DNA from 3 places in the Bradyrhizobium sp. WSM1253 genome. Region 2 is predicted to be linked to each of the others. Evidence: predicted binding sites of a transcription regulator. Region 2 holds the regulator's gene; each other region holds the start of a gene.
What was found. Region 2 encodes LexA, which represses DNA repair genes until DNA is damaged. Its sites were predicted from a motif close to TGTTCNNNNTGTGTTCNG; they were not measured.
Positions count from the first base shown of each region.

Region 1: a site for LexA is predicted at 1,574-1,591, ahead of BRA1253DRAFT_RS30990 (ATP-dependent helicase). Genes of this name have one in related genera too.
Region 3: a site for LexA is predicted at 1,805-1,822, ahead of BRA1253DRAFT_RS13200 (DUF3072 domain-containing protein). Genes of this name have one in related genera too.

Region 1 covers NZ_JH600073.1:6,348,728-6,351,966, forward strand. The annotation lists gene BRA1253DRAFT_RS30990 (ATP-dependent helicase) at 1-1,409, opposite strand, end outside; gene BRA1253DRAFT_RS42105 (DUF1328 domain-containing protein) at 1,651-1,824, shown strand; gene BRA1253DRAFT_RS31000 (thioesterase family protein) at 1,830-2,336, opposite strand; gene BRA1253DRAFT_RS31005 (FAD-binding oxidoreductase) at 2,425-3,239, shown strand, end outside.
Region 2 covers NZ_JH600073.1:26,777-30,015, forward strand. The annotation lists partial or broken gene BRA1253DRAFT_RS01975 (ComEC/Rec2 family competence protein) at 1-56, shown strand, start outside; gene BRA1253DRAFT_RS01980 (hypothetical protein) at 195-629, opposite strand; gene lexA (transcriptional repressor LexA) at 1,081-1,782, opposite strand; gene glp (gephyrin-like molybdotransferase Glp) at 1,959-3,170, opposite strand.
Region 3 covers NZ_JH600073.1:2,449,558-2,452,796, reverse strand. The annotation lists gene BRA1253DRAFT_RS13215 (Do family serine endopeptidase) at 1-546, shown strand, start outside; gene BRA1253DRAFT_RS13210 (hypothetical protein) at 813-1,175, shown strand; gene BRA1253DRAFT_RS13205 (DUF6496 domain-containing protein) at 1,182-1,487, opposite strand; gene BRA1253DRAFT_RS13200 (DUF3072 domain-containing protein) at 1,574-1,768, opposite strand; gene BRA1253DRAFT_RS13195 (hypothetical protein) at 1,884-2,105, shown strand; gene BRA1253DRAFT_RS13190 (hypothetical protein) at 2,124-2,333, shown strand; gene BRA1253DRAFT_RS13185 (hypothetical protein) at 2,464-2,712, opposite strand; gene BRA1253DRAFT_RS13180 (hypothetical protein) at 2,808-3,065, opposite strand; gene BRA1253DRAFT_RS13175 (hypothetical protein) at 3,204-3,239, shown strand, end outside.

The sequences.
Region 1 (3,239 bases), 6.3 Mb from region 2:
AAGCGCGGGCCACCGATGACGCGATAGGGCAGGCCGAGCGTGACGAAGCGGTCCTCGAACTCGCGCATCTGGTAGGAGGCGCGAACGAGAATCGCGATCTCGTTGAGTTTGTCGCCCTGGCGCTGGATCTGCTCGATCTCCTCGCCGATGCCGCGGGCTTCCTCTTCCGAATCCCACGAGCCCGTCACCGTGACCTTCTCGCCGTCATGGTCCTCGGTGCGCAGCGTCTTGCCGAGCCGGCCCTCGTTGTGGGCGATCAGGTGCGAGGCGGCGGCGAGGATGTGGCCGGTCGAGCGGTAGTTGCGCTCGAGGCGGATGACCTTGGCGCCGGGAAAATCATGGTCGAAGCGCAGGATGTTGTCGACCTCCGCGCCGCGCCAGCCATAGATCGACTGGTCGTCATCGCCGACGCAGCAGATGTTCTTGACGTGGGGGGCAGCGAGTTCCGTCATTCCGGGGCGATGCGTAGCATCGAACTCCGGTGCGCGATCGCGCACCTGAGAATCTCGAACGGCAGACTCATCTCCGGATTCCGGGTTCGGCTCTTCGAGCCGCCCCGGAATGACAGTGGGCGAGGTTGGCTTCGTCGGTGCCTGCGACAATAGCCGCAGCCACAGATACTGCGCGACGTTGGTGTCTTGATACTCATCGACCAGGATGAATTTGAAGCGCTGCTGGTACTGCCGCAGGATATCCGGGTGCTCGCGGAAGATGCGGATGTCCTCGAGCAGCAGATCGCCGAAATCGGCGGCGTTCAAAATCTTCAACCGCTCCTGGTAGCTCGCATAGAGCTTGCCGCCCTTGCCGTTGGCGAAGATGGCGGCTTCGCCCGACGGCACCTGCGACGGCGTGAGGCCGCGGTTCTTCCAGCCGTCGATCAGGCCGGCCAGCATGCGCGCGGGCCAGCGCTTGTCGTCGATGTTGTCGGCTTGCAGCAGCTGCTTCAACAGCCGCACCTGATCGTCGACGTCGAGCACGGTGAAGTTCGACTTGAGCTGCGCCAGTTCGGCGTGGGTGCGCAGGATGCGTCCGCCGATGGAGTGGAAGGTGCCGAGCCACGGCATGCCTTCGACGGCATGGCCGAGCATCTGGCCCAGCCGGTGCTTCATCTCGCGCGCGGCCTTGTTGGTGAAGGTCACCGACAGGATTTCGGAGGGGCGGGCGCGGCCCTGGCTCAGGATATGGGCGATGCGCGTGGTCAGCACGCGGGTCTTGCCGGTGCCGGCGCCGGCCAGCACCAGAACCGGCCCGTCCAGCGTCTCCACAGCCTCGCGCTGCTCCGGATTGAGCCCGGACAGGTATTGCGGGCCCACCGAGGCGCGCGCGCGCGCGGCAATGCCGCCGGCTGCGGGCTGGTGGTCGGGGACGCTCTGGGACGTGATCTTGCTCGGCTCGGTCATGCGAATCATTTGCCCCACGTTGGCACCGCGGGGTGGTGAAAGGGGAGCCTTCTTAACAGGGATTGGTCCCTATATGGGGCCGCGGACGGGGGTTTTCCACGTGCGCGGAAAGCCAATTTGTTCCTGCGGGTCAGGCGAATTTCCGGCCCCAGCGGCCCGGAACCATTGTTCCGAGTTGGCGATTGGTTCTGCAAGTGAGGCGCGTCAGCCGCGCCGATCGCAGACAGACATCGAAACAGAGGTTCGGACCATGCTTAGCTGGGTTGTGACGTTTCTGGTTATCGCCTTGATCGCCGGTATCCTGGGCTTTGGCGGCCTCGCCGGCGCGTCGATCGAAATCGCCAAGATCATCTTCTTCATCGCGGTCGTGCTGTTCCTGGTCTCGGCCGTTGTCGGTCTGGCCCGCGGCCGTAACAGGGTCTAGCGCGCTTACCGCTTCGAGGGCATCGCCACGTTCCGGCCGATGCCCTCGGGCCGCGGTACGGCACTGTGGGCCTTGACCACCGCTGCGATGCGCTCGCGGATGTCTGGCGGAAACGCCGCCACCTTTCGTGAGCCCATGTCGATGTGAAGCGACATGTTTTCGGAGGTCGCCGACAACCAGCCCTCGGTGGCGTGCCGCAGCTCCTGGAATGTGTGCAGCCGCTTGTCGTCGGCCTCCAGCAGCCAGACCGAGACCTGCACGGGATCGCCCAAGTGGATTTCGCGCAAATACCGCACGTGGCACTCGGCAGTGAAGGTCGAGCCGCCTCGCTCCTTCATATAGCCCGGCCCGATCCCAAGCGTCAGCCACATCTGGTCGATCGCGCGGTCGAACATCACGTTGTAATAGGCCATGTTGAGGTGGCCGTTGTAGTCGATCCATTGCGGCTCGATCTGCATGATCGAGGCGCGGAACGGCTCGGCATCGGGCGCAGCGGTGACAGTGTCCGGCATGTGTCCTTCCCCAGCTATGCGTCCGGTCGCTTGACTTGACCGGTTAGATGTCCTTTGCCACGGTCTCTTCTCGTCGGGAGGAATTTCCGTGGGTACGACCATCACCAATAATCCGCCGCGGCCGGCGCCGAAAGCCCTCGCGACCGCGCTGGAGCAGCTTGCCGCACGATTCGGCAACCGCCTCATCACGTCGCAGGCCGTCCGCGAGCAGCACGGCCACACCACGACGTGGATTCCCAACCAGCCGCCGGACGGCGTGGTGATGGCGCAGGAGACCGCCGACATCCAGGACGTGGTGCGGATCTGCGCGAAGAACGGCGTCCCCGTCATCGCCTTCGGCACCGGCACTTCGCTCGAAGGCCAGGTCAATGCGCCCGCGGGCGGCATCTCCATCGACCTGCGCGACATGAACAAGGTGCTGGCGGTGCACGCCGAGGACCTCGACTGCGTGATCCAGCCCGGCGTCACCCGCAAGGCGCTGAACGAGCATCTGCGCGACCAGGGCCTGTTCTTCCCGATCGACCCCGGCGCTGACGCTTCGCTCGGCGGCATGGCCTCGACGCGGGCTTCCGGCACCAATGCGGTGCGCTACGGCACCATGCGCGACAGCGTGCTGGCGCTGAAGGTCGTCCGCGGTGACGGCGAGATCATCACCACGGGCACGCGCGCAAAGAAATCGTCGGCCGGTTACGACCTGACGCATCTGTTCGTCGGCGCCGAAGGCACGCTCGGCATCATCTCCGAATTGACCATCCGCCTGCGTGGCATTCCCGAGACGATCGCAGCCGGCGCGGTGTCGTTCGAGACCGTGCATGGCGCGTGTCAGGCCGTGATCCTGGCGATCCAGACCGGCATTCCCGTGGCGCGCATTGAGCTGCTCAATGCCGCGCAGGTGAAGGCTTG
Region 2 (3,239 bases):
CGCCCCGCATCAAGGACGCAACGCCGGCGGAGACCGACTTGCAGGCCGACGATTGATCTGATGGTGCGGAGCAACGCAGCGGGTCGGTGCGTCCGCTCGGATTCGCTGGCGCAAACCACACCATCTCGCCGGCCACGGTCGGCGATGGCAATTCAATCCTGACCTCCGACCTCGTAGCCGGAGGGGCGGCTGTTTCAGCCGATCGGCAGGTGCGTGACGGTCGGCTGCCTGTCGGCGATGATCTGCGCCTTGTGCTCGCGCTCGATGACCGACTGGGTCACAGGCAGTTGCAGCACGGTCGCGCGCTGGCCTTCGACGAGCTGCGTCACCAGCACAAATTTGCCGTCGGGGAATTCGATCGCGTCATGATGGCGGTCGGGAACGTGCGGATCGATCTTGCCGAACTTGCCCACGCGGGAATTGATGGTCCGCGTCCAGATCCAGCGATTGTCGTAGCGGACGTCGTCTGCGAAGGCGAGCTCCGTTCCCGGCAGCAGGCAGACGGCAACAGACGGATCGGCTGCGGAGGCGAAGCCGCGCGTCGAGGTGCCGCGGAAATTTGTCGTGACGATCGTCTCGCCGACTTCGGCGGGGCGCGACGCGACGGCATGCAGGCTGTAGTCACACATCGGGTGCTCCTCATGCTGGGATAGCAACCCGCGTCTCTTATCGAGGCGCAGGCCTCTATCAGAGTTGAAGCACGAAAGCTCTGCTCGGTTGTGGGCAAATCTGCGGCTGGTTTCCGCAAGCCGCGATCACATTATCTTTCCCGAATTCAATAGGAACAAAGAGAGTTGCGATGCATTCGGGAGGCGCATGCGCGAATATTGCCGGCTGGTGCAACGACCTCGATCGCTGGTCGCTGTTTCCTCGCACACTCGAGCCGCGAAGCGGTGCTGTTTCGGTGCTGCTTCTTGGGCGTCGCGAGTAGCCAGCGCCGGAGGAGGGGCCGATAGTCTGTGCAGAACCAGAAAGACTATCCAGCCGGAGCGGACGATGATCCGCTCCAATCTCTGACCGGCGATGCCGATCGGAAGCGCGCGAGGCGCCAACTTCTCCAGGTATCAAGTACGTCCGGTATCAGTACTTCCGGTAAAGCCCGATCAGCTTGCCCTGAATCTTCACCCGATTGGGCGGCAGGATGCGGACCTCATAGGCAGCGTTGGCGGGCTCGAGCGCGATCGAGGCGCCGCGACGGCGGAAGCGCTTCAGCGTCGCTTCCTCGTCGTCGATCAGCGCCACCACGATGTCGCCGGTATCGGCGCTCTCGTTGCGCTGAATCAGCGCCATGTCGCCGTCAAGGATGCCGGCATCAACCATGGAATCACCGCGCACTTCCAGCGCGTAATGTTCGCCCGAGCCGAGCATGTCGGGCGGTACGCTGATGGTGTGGCTGCGTGTCTGCAACGCCTCGATCGGCGTGCCGGCCGCGATGCGGCCCATCACCGGTACCGCCACGGGGCGTTCGCCCTCGTCCGCGGGCAGGCTGGAGCCCGCACGCACCTTGCCGAGATTGCCCTCGATGACGCTGGGGGTGAAGCCGCGGCGGCTGCCGGCGGCTGCCTGGAGCTCCGGCAGCTTGATGACTTCAATCGCACGGGCGCGGTTGGGCAGGCGTCGGATGAAGCCACGCTCCTCGAGCGCCGTGATCAGGCGATGGATGCCCGACTTCGAGCGCAGATCGAGCGCATCCTTCATCTCGTCGAAGGAGGGCGGCACGCCGCTTTCCTTCAGACGTTCACTGATGAACCGCAGAAGCTCGTATTGTTTGCGCGTTAACATCTCGACCAAAGTCCCCCGGTTGATGTCGTCCGATTCCGAGACGCAGAATTCGGCAATAAGCCGCTACATGCTCGAAACAAATCATGAACGGACACTATATGTTCGATACATGTTCCGCAACTGCTTAATTTACCGTGAACAGAGCAAACTTCGCGGAACGCGCGTTGCGGGGGTGCTCAGACGGGGAGCCGCAACACTTCGCAAGCCGTGCCGGCTTCGGCCTTCGGCGCGAATGGTGCGCGCACGAGAAGTACCTGTGCTGCAGCGAGATTCGCAAGCAGCGAAGAGTCCTGATGATTGACGGGAAGAACGACGCGTGTGCCATCGTCACGCTCCTCCAGATGCGCGCGCAGATAGTCCTCGCGCTGGTCGTTGGCGCCGACGCCGCGGCCGAGCACGGCGCGTTCGCGGCGATGGTGAATCACTGAACGGCCCGACAGGGCGCGAATCAGCGGCACCATGAACAGGAAAGCGCACACGTAGGACGACACGGGATTGCCCGGCAGGCCGATCACACCCATTGCGCCGAGTCGCCCGTGCATCATCGGCTTGCCTGGCCGCATCGCGATCTTCCAGAACGCCATCGCGATGCCTTCGTCCCGCAGTGCCTGCTGGACCAGATCGTGGTCGCCGACCGATGCGCCGCCGGTCGTGATCAGGATGTCGGCGCCGCTCTCGCGGGCGCGGCGGATGCCGGCGGTGGTCGCCTCCAGCGTGTCGGCGGCAATACCGAGGTCGATCGTCTCGGCGCCTTCGCTGCGGGCGAGCGCGTGCAGGGCGTAGCCGTTGGAATAGATGATCTGGCCGTGGCCTGGCGTGGTGCCTGGCATCACCAGCTCGTCGCCGGTGGCGAGAATCGCGACCTTTGGACGCCTGAAAACGACAAGGTGCGGATAATTCATCCCGGCAGCGAGCGCGAGGTCGCGCTCGGTGACACGGCTTCCCTTGCGCAGGAGCACGTCACCCTCGCGGAAATCGACGCCGGCGGGGCGGATGTGCCGACCGGCGATCGCGGCTTCCTTGATCATGATCCGCTTGCCGGCGGCGACCGTGTCCTCCTGGATCACGACGGCGTCCGCGCCACCGGGAACGACGCCGCCGGTGAAGATCCGTACGGCCTCGCCGGCGCCGATCGTCCCGGCGAACGGTCGGCCCGCCGCGACTTCGCCGACCACGGTGAGCTCCGAATCGATCGTCGCGGCATCGGCCGCGCGCACCGCGTAGCCGTCCATCGCCGACATCGCCTGCGGCGGCTGCGTGCGCCGCGCCGCGAGGTCACGCGCGAGCACGCGATGATGGGCCTCGTCGAGGGAAATCATTTCTTCCGGCAGCGGCTCTGCACCCGCCAGCACCGCGGCAAGCGCGTCGGAAACCGGCATCAAGGCCACGGCGAAAACTCCTGCTCGGCACGTTCGGGCGAATGTTCCGCACGTCTTCTAGCCGAGCGCGGGCGCAGA
Region 3 (3,239 bases), 2.4 Mb from region 2:
GGCGCGATCGTCGACAATCCGCAGGACGGCAGCCCGGCAGCGAAGGCGGGCATCGAGGCGGGCGACGTCATCACCGCCGTCAATGGCACCGCGATCAAGGATTCCCGCGATCTCGCCCGCACCATCGCCACCCTGGCGCCAGGCACGTCCGTGAAGCTCGATGTCGTCCACAAGGGCGACAACAAGACGGTGACACTGGCGCTCGGCGAGTTGCCGAACGAGCGACAGGCTAGAGCCGACGAGGGCAAGTCGCAGCCAGATGCCGGCATGCCGCCGCGTCTTGGCCTCAGCCTGGCTCCGGCCGGCGACGTCCAGGGCGCCGGCCAGAAGGGCGTCGTCGTCACCGAAGTCGATCCGCAAGGTCCGGCCGCGCAGCGCGGCATCCAGACCGGCGACGTCATCCTCAATGTGGGGGGCAAGGCCGTCGCCAATATCGGCGATGTCCGTTCGGAGCTGGCGCAGGCGAAATCGTCCGGCAAGCGCAGCGTGCTGCTGCAGGTCAGAAGCGCGCAGGCGACGCGGTTCGTGGCGGTGCCGCTCGCATAAGTCGAACGTCGATCGGCGCAACTCCAAAAAGGCGGCCTACGGGCCGCCTTTCCTGTTCGCCTTCAGGATTTCGGATGCCCGCCGATAACATTCTCGTTAACGGCAGGGAGGATGACCCGGTTCGTCCGAAAAAGCCGTGTTCGTTCATCACAATTACGGATCTCGTATGGACTCGGCGGCAATGAAGCCGCCGACGATTGCAAGCGTGGAACTTCGAACTTGCCGCCGCTGAGCCGGCCGGCAATTCGTATTTGATCGGTGCCGACATGGATCGATTGAAGCTCTCGCTGACGGCTGCGCTGCTCGTGGCGCCGTTCGTGCTGTGGGGCGGAAACGCTCTCGGGCGTGACGACGGCCGCTACGCGGACTCACCTCTCAAGCCGTGGTTCGACGGCCTGCGCAGCCATCTCGGTCCGTGCTGCTCGGATGCGGACGGGTTTGCCGTCGCCGATCCCGATTGGGACTCGCACAATGGACATTATCGCGTGCGGCTCGACGGCGAATGGGTCGAGGTACCGGACGAAGCCGTGATCACCGAGCCGAACCGGGCCGGCCGCACCATGGTGTGGCCGGTGAAGACCGCGTTCGGTGTGTCGATCCGCTGCTTCATGCCGGGCAGCATGATCTGACGGAGGTCAGCGCGACCGTTTGGAGGATTTGCGCTTCGACGTTTTCTTCGAACTCTTCTTGGAAGTTTTCCGAGATGTCTTCTTTGATGTCTTCTTGGACGACTTCCGTTTTGCGGCTTTCTTCGGGACCTTCTTGCCCTTCTTGCGCGCTTTCGACAGGCCGATCGCGATCGCCTGCTTGCGGCTCTTCACGCGTCCGCCTCGACCGCCAGGTCCGCTTTTCGCGGTCCCCTGCTTGTAGCGCTTCATCTCGCCTTCGACATCGCTGCCGGAGCTGCGCGAGTAGCGGCGCTTCTTTGCCTTGCGTGCCATGCATGTTCTCCCTTGGCCTGGGAAAACAATCCGAGACAGGCATAGTTCCGAAAGCGCAAGCAACGTGGGGGGATACGCGGCCTAGCCTAGAAGGAATCCGCCAGCTCGATCTCCGCTTCCAGCACCTGAATGCGCCGCGCTGCCTCGCTGGAGGACAGATCCCGCGCATATTGCGCGGGTTGATATGCCTCTTCGCTCAGCCGTTTCAGCCGGAGGCCCTGCGCCCGCGTCATCTGCTCGGTGAGGAAAGCTTTGGCGTCGTATCTACCCTGAACCTGCATATCGCTTCTCCCTTCTGAAATCGTGACTTGACTATATGTTCTTATTTTGTTCTAACAAGTCATGGACAATAGAATTAATGAAATTCGACATAAAATCAGCGCCTTGAGGTTGGAAATGGCCGATATCGAGGTGTCCGTCCGCGAACTCGTCGAGCGCGATCGCGACTGCACGGAGAAGGCCCTGGCGCAGATGGATCTGCGCCGGAAAATCAATCTGCTGATCGGCGAATGGAAGGCTGCAGGTGGCGGCGATGTCCTGCCGAATGTCCGCGATAGGATGCGCCTTCGTTCCGCGAAGGCAGCAGGTAGTCCTCTGCGCGTGGTCGCGCGCCGCTGAGAGCTTTGGGAGCGCACGGTGGAGGAAGACCCGGATGTGTACCGGATTCTAAAGCTGCGCGCCGAGATTCTCGAACTGGGCTCTGCGATCCGGCAGCTGCAACGCGAGGGGCTCGACGACGCCGCGGCCCAGCTCTTGATCGCCCGCAAGCGGGCACGGCTCGATCATCTGGTGAAATCAGATCCTGCCGGCGTTCATCCTGGCATCCTGGGCATCCATCGTAGCTGAGCCTTGGCGCAACGCGACGTGCCGGGCTCGTCGATACCGCATATTGACGAAGCGGCCTGGGAAAAAGTTCGTTTGAACACCAAAGCAAAAGGCCCCGCGATCGCGGGGCCTTCATGATTTCGGGGAACACCTACTTGGTGTTGCTCATGCCGCCCTTGTTGTTCGTCATGGTGCCGCCCTGGTCGGAGCCGGGGCCGGAGCCGCCCTGACCGGAGGGATCAGCACCCTTGGAAGACTTGGTGTTGGCGCCCGTGGTGGTCTGCGACGATGACATCGAGGATCCGTGTTTTGCCTTGTGCGACTTGGCCTGCACGGCGAACGGTGCGGCGGCGAGGCCGGTTGCCAACATCACGGCAAGAGCGAGCTTGGTGGTCTTCATATGCGGGAACTCCCTGAGTTGAATTGACGCAGGCAGCCAACTGCCATTGGTCGCAGGAGTTCCGAACAAAGGAGTTCCGGTAAAGCACGCATCCTTCAAGATTGCTTGTCCTCTTCGAGGATGAATACGACCCCGGTCAGTGTTGCGCCGATCGCGAACGTCGTCACCAATGTGAGGGCGAAAACGACAACGGCCTGCCTTCCGCCGTGACTCAGCAAATTGGCGACGCCGGGATTGGACAGCACGAGCAAGAGGCTGAAAGCGAGTCCCAAGGCTGCGCCCATCATCGCGTGCGTCATCAGCTTGACGAGCCCGCTGGGAGAGATCAGGTCCGACGACTTCTTCGCGCGCATGGAACTCTATCCCAATCTCGCAAGCAACGCCTGCGACACGCGCCGGTTCCATCCGCATGAAGGAATCGTTATCGCCCGCTTCATCCGACGTTCATGCCGGGTGGGCGAGAATGACCCTGCAACACGGGAACATTCGATATGGGTAAGGTGGTCTTTCTCTATCGCTCTCTGGCT